One region of the Nesterenkonia lutea genome, then DNA from elsewhere that is predicted to be linked to it. Evidence: predicted binding sites of a transcription regulator. Region 1 holds the regulator's gene; the other holds the start of a gene.
What was found. Region 1 encodes HspR, which represses chaperone genes until heat shock. Its sites were predicted from a motif close to AAGTTGAGTCNNNNNGACTCAACTT; they were not measured.

Region 1 (4,361 bases):
GAACCCCGAGGTTCCCAGCGGCGAAGAGCCGGAGGAGCAGGACCCGGTGCAGGACCCCTTGGCCCAGGCTGAGAAGATCCTGCAGGACCTCCCCGTGGAGGACGCCGAGGACATCGAGACCATCGGAGCCGAGGGCGAGGCCGAGAACTATGGCGCCGCCGGAGATCCGGTGTCAGCTGAAGAGGTCGCCGGCGTCTCCTCCGAGGACATCGACCCACGGGTCGCCGAGGAGCCCGAGCTGCAGCAGGTCACCGGTGATGAAGGCATCACCGGCGGCGTGGAGACGGAGCCGGAGGAGCGCATCGACGCAGCCGATGAGTTCCTCCGCGGCACCGAGGAGGAGGAGATCGCCGAGACGGTCATGGCATCAGAGGACGAGGCAGACACTGCTGAGGACGCTGTCCGCGAGGCCGAGCTGCAGGCTGATCTGCAGCGGCTGCAGGCTGAGTACGTCAACTACCGGCGTCGGGTGGAGCGTGATCGCGCCACCGAGCGCGACCGGACCAAGGGTCAGCTCATCACCGAGCTGATGCCGGTCCTGGATGACATCTCTTCGGCCCGCCAGGCCGGGGATCTCCAGGACGGTCCCTTCGCACATATCGCCTCGCGGCTGGAGTCGGTGCTGCAGCAGCAGGGCCTGGTGGTGGTGGGAGAGATCGGGGAGGCCTTCGATCCCAACCAGCATGAAGCCATCATGACCCAGCCGAACGATGAGATCCCCGCCGACCATGTGGCCGTGGTGCTGCGTGCCGGCTATCGCCACGGCGACCGCCTGCTGCGGGCGGCCCAGGTGATGGTCTCTTCAGGGCCCGCCGAGAACTGAGCTGAGAGACAAGGAAGGAGGGAGGCGCCATGGCCTCACAGGACTGGATCGATAAAGATTTCTATGCCATCCTCGGCGTCTCCCGCGATGCCTCTGAGGAGGACATCAAGAAGGCGTACCGGAAGCTCGCCCGGAAGCATCATCCCGACAAGAACCCCGGGGATGATGCCTCTGAGCAGAGGTTCAAGGACATCGCCGAGGCCCACTCCGTGCTGGGAGACAAGAAGCAGCGCGAACAGTACGACGCCGTGCGCGCCATGGGCTCGGGTGCCCGTTTCTCGGGCGGCCCGGGCCCGGGCGGCGCCGCCGGCGGCGGCTTCGAGGACCTCTTCGGGAATCTCTTCAACGGCGGCTCAGGCCGTGGCACCGCAGGGGGACAGACCCCCGGCGGTCCGGACCTCTCCGACCTCTTCGGCGGAGGGGGATTCGGAGGCGGCGGGTTCGGCGGAGGCCGCTTCGGCGGTGGAGCTCCCGCCAAGGGAGCGGACCGGACCTCCAAGACCACGATCTCCTTCGCCGGTTCCATCCGCGGCACCACTGTCGGGCTCCGCGAGCCCAACGGAACGGTGATCGACGTGCGCATCCCGCCCGGCATCAGACCCGGGCAGAAGGTCCGGGTCAAGGGCAAGGGTCAGCGCGGACCGGGTGGCGCCGGCGACCTGCTCGTGGAGGTCGCCATCTCCGGACACAGGTTCTTTGAACGTGAGGGCGATGACATCCGCATTCACCTTCCCGTGGCCTTCGACGAGGCCGCGCTGGGCACCACTGTCCAGGTCCCGACCGTCCACGGGGAGAAGGTGCACATCAAGATTCCCGCAGGCGTGGCCTCGGGGCGCGTGCTGCGGCTCAAGGGCCACGGTGTGCGTCGTCGGGAGAAGGGCCGTGAAGTTGCGGGCGACATGCTGGTGACCCTGGAGGTCCAGGTTCCCAAGGACCTTCCCGCCGAGGCTCTGGAAGCCGTCAGGGCCTACGCGGAAGCCACCAGGGGCATCGATCCCCGGAAAGGCCTCGAGGCCAAGGCGGTGCTGTGATCATGGATGCCCGGACAGTGCTCAACGCACGGATGCTCGAGGCGGACCAGCGGCACGCGCCGCTGTTCGTGATCTCTGTGGCGGCCGAGCTCGCGGACATGCACCCCCAGACCCTTCGCCAGTACGACCGCATCGGTCTGGTCACCCCGCGCCGCCAGGGCGGACGCCACCGCAGGTACTCCCCGTACAACATCGAGCAGCTCAGGCAGATCCAGCAGTTCTCCCAGGAAGGCGTCTCGCTCGAGGGCATCCGCAGGATCCTCGAGCTGCAGAACCGCGTCGAGGTCCTCGAGGAGACCGTGGACGTGCTGCGTCACGAGCTGCGCGAATCCGAACGGCACTCCACGAAGCCCCGGATCTTCGCCGTCGGCCCCCACGGCGATGTCGTCACCGTGGCCCGCGGCCGACGCCCCCGGGCCAGCACCCAGGCGCTGGTCCTCTGGGACCCCGGCCCGCGCCGCCGCTGAGTCTTCATCCCGGCCCTGGCCTGCACCTCGGCCGGTGCTGGCTTGCGCCTCGGCCGGCGCTGGGCTGACGCGCTGACCTCTGTCCTGCGAGTCCTCCCTTCCCCGCGCCGGTCGGCCCGGGATACTGGAGGACATGTCTGCCTCGAAGCTTCCCCGTTCCCTTGCCGTCGGCGCGCTGGGAGTCGCGGCCGTCATGCTCATGACCGGCTGCAGCGCTGACCCGGCGGAGACCGTGGACGAGGCGGCCGAGTCCCTTGCCGGTGCGGTGAGCTCCGGGGACTTCTCCTCGCTGGACTTCGCCTCGGGCGACGCGCAGTCACTGACCTCCGCGGTGGAGAACCTTCACGAGCACCTCGAGGAGATCACCCCCTCGGTCACCCCCGGGGTGATCGCGCTGGATGAACCGGGGGAGGACTCCCCGCGCCCGGTCACCGCGACGGTCCCGCTGCAGCACAGCTGGGACCTCTCCGAGCTGGGCATCGAGGGCGAGACCTGGAGCTACGAGACCACCGCCGAGCTCGTCTATGACGAGGAGGCCGAGACCTGGGCCGTGGAGGGCACGCCGGAGATCATCCTCCCGGACTACAGCGGCCAGGAGGCCCTGAACCTGGTGACCACAGGGGCGGACCGTGGTCGCATCATGGACGACGAGGGCCGGGCCATGGTCTACAACCGCGACGTCGTGCGGCTGGGCATCGACAAGTCCCGGCTGGCCGAGGACGGCGAGCCCGCCGACGCGGAGACTCTGCGAACCTCCGCCGAGGAGCTGGCCGAGCTGGTCGACATCGACGCTGAGGCCTATGCCGAGACCGTCGTGGCCGGCGGTGAGCTCGCCTTCGTCGAGGCGATCACGCTGCGCCGCGCCGAGAGCGAGGTCACCGCCACCGAGGTGGAGGCGATCCCCGGCGCCTCATCCGTCTACGACCAGATGCCGCTGGCTGATTCCCGCGACTTCGCTCCGCTGCTGCTGGGCCGGGTGGGACCGGTGACCGCCGAGATCCTCGAATCCGATCCGAGCCTCGCCGTGGGTGACACGGTCGGCCTCTCCGGAATCCAGTCCGCCTATGAGGAGACTCTGCGCGGCACACCGGGCATGGAGATCCAGCTCGAGGGGGAGACCCTGTACGCGGTGGAGCCAGAGCCGGGAGACGACCTGGACACCACGATGGTTCCGCGACTGCAGAACCTCGCACAGGACATCGCAGACGAGCAGGACACCGCTGCCGGCATCGTGGCCATCCGTCCCTCCGACGGCGGCATCCTGGCCGCCGCCAGCCATGACCCCGAGGGCGGCTACGTGCCGATCGCCACCCAGTCCACCTACGCGCCGGGCTCCACCTTCAAGGTGGTCTCGGCCCTGGCCATGCTCCGTGACGGCCTGACCCCGGAGTCCTCCGTGGAGTGCACCGACCGCACCACCGTCCACGGTCAGGAGTTCGGCAACTACTCCGGCTTCCCGGCCAACTACCTCGGCAGCATCGACTTCCGCGACGCCGTGGCGGTCTCCTGCAACACCGTCTTCGCCGACGCCTGGGACGACGTGACCTCCTCTGAGGTGCATGATGCGGCCATGGACCTCGGCCTGCGCGAGGATCCCAGCATCGGCGTTCCCGCCCGGATGGGATCGATCCCGCAGGACTCCGAGCAGAACCTGCATGCCTCGAACCTCTTCGGCCAGGGCAATGTGGAGGCTTCGCCTCTGGGCATGGCCACGGTCACCGCATCCATCGCCGCGGGGGAGACCGTGCAGCCTCACCTCGTGGTGCCCGAGTCGGAACCGGCCGCGCCGGAGGACGGCCTCAGCGCCGAGGAGGCAGAGGACCTGCGCACGCTGATGACGGACACCGTGAACTTCGGCTCGCTGGAGTCCATGGGGGCCATCCCCGGGGAGCCCATCTACGCCAAGACCGGCACCGCGGAACGGGGTGAGGGGGACGACGCCTACTCCCACACGTGGGCGATCGCGATGCAGGGGGACCTCGCTGTGGCGATCTTCCTGGAGGAGGGCGAGTTCGGCGGCTCCACCAACGGCCCGCTGCT
Region 2 (4,361 bases), 630 kb from region 1:
TCAGGCCTCGGGAAGCGCTGCAAAAGCCTTCTTCGTGTCGCGGTACCAGCCCATGCCCTTGATCGGGTTCCTCCACCGGCTTTTCATCGCCTCGTAGGCAGGCTGGTGAGTCGTGTCTCCGGATTTGGTGATGTCCTTGAGGTGTCGGTCCTGAGCCTTGATGATGTCGTCGGCAGTCTCACCGCGCAGTGGTAGCTCGCAGGGGCCGCCAAGCTGTCTACAGGTCATCGTCTTCATCGTTGTTCCTTCCATCTTGGTGCGTCAGTCGTGGGTTCGTCGGAGGTTCTACTTCTATGACGAGTGGGACAGCACGAATGTGACCGCAGGCCTAGCCGAGCCGAGAGGGAGCGGGTGTCGGTTACCTCTCGTGGTTCCCGGTCCGCCGGGCAAGTGAGGTCAGAACGTTCTGTCGTGCCCGGAAGGTGATGCTCTGGACCAGGCCGCCAGAGATGGTGAAGTCGAACGCCACGCGGGGTTGTCCTTGTTGGAACCACGCAGCACCAGGACGCCCGTCGATGAGGACAGGTAGCGCCGCTTTCGCGGCACCGTCGAACATCGCTGCGACGTTGTGTCGCCCTTCAATCCGTCGGGGGGTGCCGGCTGCGATGGCTTCGGTATCTGCGGTGAGGAGGGCATCGGGGGCGAGGAGGTGAAGAAGACGTGCGAAGTCACCACTTCGGGCAGCTGTAAGGAAAGCGTCGACCACTTCCCAGCTAGCGGGAGTTCCCTCTGGGGTGCTGGCCGTGACTTTGGAACGCGCTCTCGATGCCAGTTTGCGGGCTGCTTGTGGCGAGATGTCGAGAACACTCGCGATGGTGCGGAAGTCCACGCCGAAGGTGTCATGCAAGATGAAAGCTACGCGCTCAGGTGGCGAGAGGCGTTCGAGGACGATGTGCAGGGCAACTCCGACAGTGTCCGCCAGAACCACATGATCGGCTGGATCCTCTGCAGTCTCTGCATCAGTGAACTCGAGCTGTTCTCTTGGTTCGGGGGTCTTCGAACGAAGACGGTCCAGACACAGACGCGTCGTGACGACGGTCAGCCAAGCAGGCACGTTCTCGATCACACTTGCAGTGCCGTGAAACCGTATCCACGCCTGTTGGAGGATGTCTTCCGCCTCGGTCCGATCGCCGAGCAACCCAGCGGCTAGACGTACAAGCCGCGCACGCTCCGCCTCAAATTCTTCGATCTGGCCCATAGGTTCAAACCATAGATCGTGACGTCCTGCGGTGCGGTCGCTCCACATCGACATTGTTGCAGAACCCAGATCTGCAACAGACGTACTGGAACGCTCACGAATGACGCGGCGTGCCACGTTCCATTGGGCACTGACCGAAGCGGCACGCCGAGGCGAGCTGTGAAACGACTTGGACTTAGAAGCGTGTAGAGACCTCATCAACGGTTTGTGGCGGTGGTTCAGCTAGAGGTGTCTGAGGTAGCGCTCGGGCGAGGTGAGGAAGGCTTGCCAGCTGGTGACAAGCTCGAGATTCTTCCACTGCCGAGGACGAAGACCCCAGCTGCCTACTTCGAGGATCTGAGCATTTGGCAGGGCGGCCAGGAGAGGTGAGTGTGTCGAAAGGATCACCTGGGACTCTCCTGTCGCCACGATTTCTTTCAGTACGCTGAGCAACGCTAGGCAACCAGAGAAGGACAGTGCTGATTCTGGCTCATCGAGGACCCAGAGGCCCGGTCCACGAAATCGATCACCCACGAGTTCGAGGAACGATTCACCGTGGGACATCTCGTGGAAGGCAACGTCCGGTCGCCCGCTCGTGCTGGGGTTCGACTCGAGGTAGGTGTAGAAGCCGTGCATCGTTTCGGCTCTTAGGAAGTACCCGCGTCGGGTGGTGCCGGCGTTGCGGACCACTTGGAGGTGGTCGGCGAGCACCGACTCCGTTGAGCGTGTCCTGTGCTGGGCTCCTGTCGAGCCTCCCTCGGGGGACAGCCCGTACGCCAACGCGATTGCCTCGATGATGGTCGACTTGCCGGATCCGTTCTCACCCACCAGGACGGTAGCCAGGCCGAGATCCAGTCCGTGATCGAGGATCGTAGCTACGGGCGCCAACGTCGCCGGCCAAGTCTGCCGGTCCAGGGTGTTGGCAGGATGTTCGGTCAATCTTCGGATTGGAAACCGTTCGAAGGCCATGCGGTCAGTGTGCCAGCCACAGCGCTGGATCTGGGTTGCGCGGGGGAGACCGGCCTGCGGGCACCCGTAGACGATCCTTGAGAAAGCTCTCGTCTAGGAGCTCGCAGTGGCTCGCAGATGTTGGAAGAGACCTAGATAACTCCGTTACCAGGCATGACCGAGGAACGGGTCCCTGCGCGGAATACTTCCACCTCTCCCAAAGTTGAGTAGGATGGACTCAAGTTTCTGAGACGCGGGTGAGCAGCCAGCGTCAAACACACACCGGGAGGGGCAGACATGGACGTCAAACTCACGACCAAATCACAGGAGGCCGTCTCGGCCGCCGCGATGAACGCCAACACCGCGAGCAACCCGCAGGTGGAGCCCGCGCATATCCTCAAGGCCCTGATGGACCAGCGGGAATCCATGGCGGTGGCGCTGCTCAAGGCCGCCGGCGCCGATCCCGATGCGGTGAGCACTCGCGCGTCAGCCATCATCAAGTCTCTGCCCGCTACCAGCGGGGACTCGGTCGCTGCTCCCCAGTTCTCCCCTGCGGGGCTCAACGTGATCAAGGCGGCCCAGGCGCAGGCTGAGGACTTCGGAGATGAATTCGTGTCCACCGAGCACCTGCTCATCGGTGCCGCCTCTGACGGCGGACCCGCCGGCAGGACGCTGGCCGAGGCCGGTGCCACGGTGGAGGCGCTCAAGGCGGAGCTGCCCGGACTGCGCGGAGACCGCAAGGTCACCTCTCCGGACCCCGAGAACTCCTTCCAGGCGCTGGAGAAGTACGGCACGGACATGACCGAGATCGCCCGCTCCGGCAAGCTGGACCCGGTGATCGGACGCGATTCCGAGATCCGTCGTGTCGTCCAGGTGCTCTCCCGCCGCACCAAGAACAATCCGGTGCTGATCGGTGAGCCCGGGGTCGGCAAGACCGCCGTCGTCGAAGGCCTGGCCCAGCGCATGGTCGCCGGTGACGTCCCCGAGTCGCTGCGCGAGAAGACCCTGATCTCCCTGGACCTGGGCGCCATGATCGCCGGAGCGAAGTATCGCGGCGAGTTCGAGGAGCGGCTGAAGGCCGTGCTCGAAGAGATCAAGTCCGCAGAGGGCCGGATCGTGACCTTCATCGATGAGATCCACACCGTGGTCGGCGCCGGCGCCTCCCAGGGCTCCATGGACGCTTCCAACATGCTCAAGCCGATGCTGGCCCGCGGTGAGCTGCGGCTGATCGGCGCCACCACGCTGAATGAGTACCGGGAGAACATCGAATCCGACGCCGCCCTGGAGCGCCGCTTCCAGCAGGTCTATGTGGGCGAGCCCTCAGTGGCCGACGCCATCGCGATCCTGCGCGGGATCAAGGAGCGCTACGAGGCCCACCACAAGGTGGGGATCGCGGACAACGCCCTGGTCGCCGCCGTCACGCTCTCGGACCGCTATATCAGCGGGCGGCAGCTGCCGGACAAGGCCATCGACCTGATCGACGAGGCCGCGTCCCGGCTGCGCATGGAGATCGACTCCGCCCCGGTGGAGATCGACGAGCTGCGCCGCGTGGTGGACCGGCTCACCATGGAGGAGCTGGCCCTGGCGAATGAGACCGACCCGGGCTCAGCCGACCGCCTGCAGACGCTGCGCGCGGACCTGGCCGACAGGCGCGAGGAGCTGGCCGAGCTCACCGCGCGCTGGGAGGCCGAAAAGGGCGAGCTCAACCGGGCTGGTGAGCTGCGGGTGCGGTTGGACGAGCTGAGGTCCACCGCCGAGCGCGCCCAGCGCGATGGCGATCTTGCCGAGGCCTCCCGGCTGCTCTACGGGGAGATCCCTCAGGTGGAGAAGGACCTGGCCGCCGCGGAGGAGGAGGATGCCTCCACTCCCGCGCCGGAGAAGAAGATGGTCGCCGATGAGGTGGACGCCGACGGCATCGCCGAGGTCATCGCCGCCTGGACCGGCATCCCCGCCGGGCGGCTGCTCCAGGGGGAGACCGAGAAGCTGCTGCAGATGGAAGAGCTCATCGGCTCCCGGTTGATCGGCCAGACTAAGGCTGTGGGCGCGGTCTCCGACGCCGTGCGCCGGGCCCGCACCGGCGTGGCCGACCCTGACCGGCCCACCGGCTCCTTCATGTTCCTGGGCCCCACCGGCGTGGGCAAGACCGAGCTGGCCAAGGCGCTCGCGGAGTTCCTCTTCGACGACGAGCGCTCCATGGTCCGGATCGACATGTCCGAGTACTCGGAGAAGCACTCCG

Region 2: a site for HspR is predicted at 2,346-2,370, ahead of clpB (ATP-dependent chaperone ClpB). Genes of this name have one in related genera too.

Annotation. Positions count from the first base shown of each region.
Region 1 is NZ_JADBED010000001.1:2,166,988-2,171,348, reverse strand. It holds gene H4W27_RS09935 (nucleotide exchange factor GrpE) at 1-823, shown strand, start outside; gene H4W27_RS09930 (DnaJ C-terminal domain-containing protein) at 853-1,854, shown strand; gene H4W27_RS09925 (heat shock protein transcriptional repressor HspR) at 1,857-2,321, shown strand; gene H4W27_RS09920 (penicillin-binding transpeptidase domain-containing protein) at 2,455-4,361, shown strand, end outside.
Region 2 is NZ_JADBED010000001.1:2,794,843-2,799,203, forward strand. It holds gene H4W27_RS12740 (hypothetical protein) at 1-237, opposite strand; gene H4W27_RS12745 (sigma-70 family RNA polymerase sigma factor) at 359-1,198, opposite strand; gene H4W27_RS12750 (AAA family ATPase) at 1,421-2,146, opposite strand; gene clpB (ATP-dependent chaperone ClpB) at 2,423-4,361, shown strand, end outside.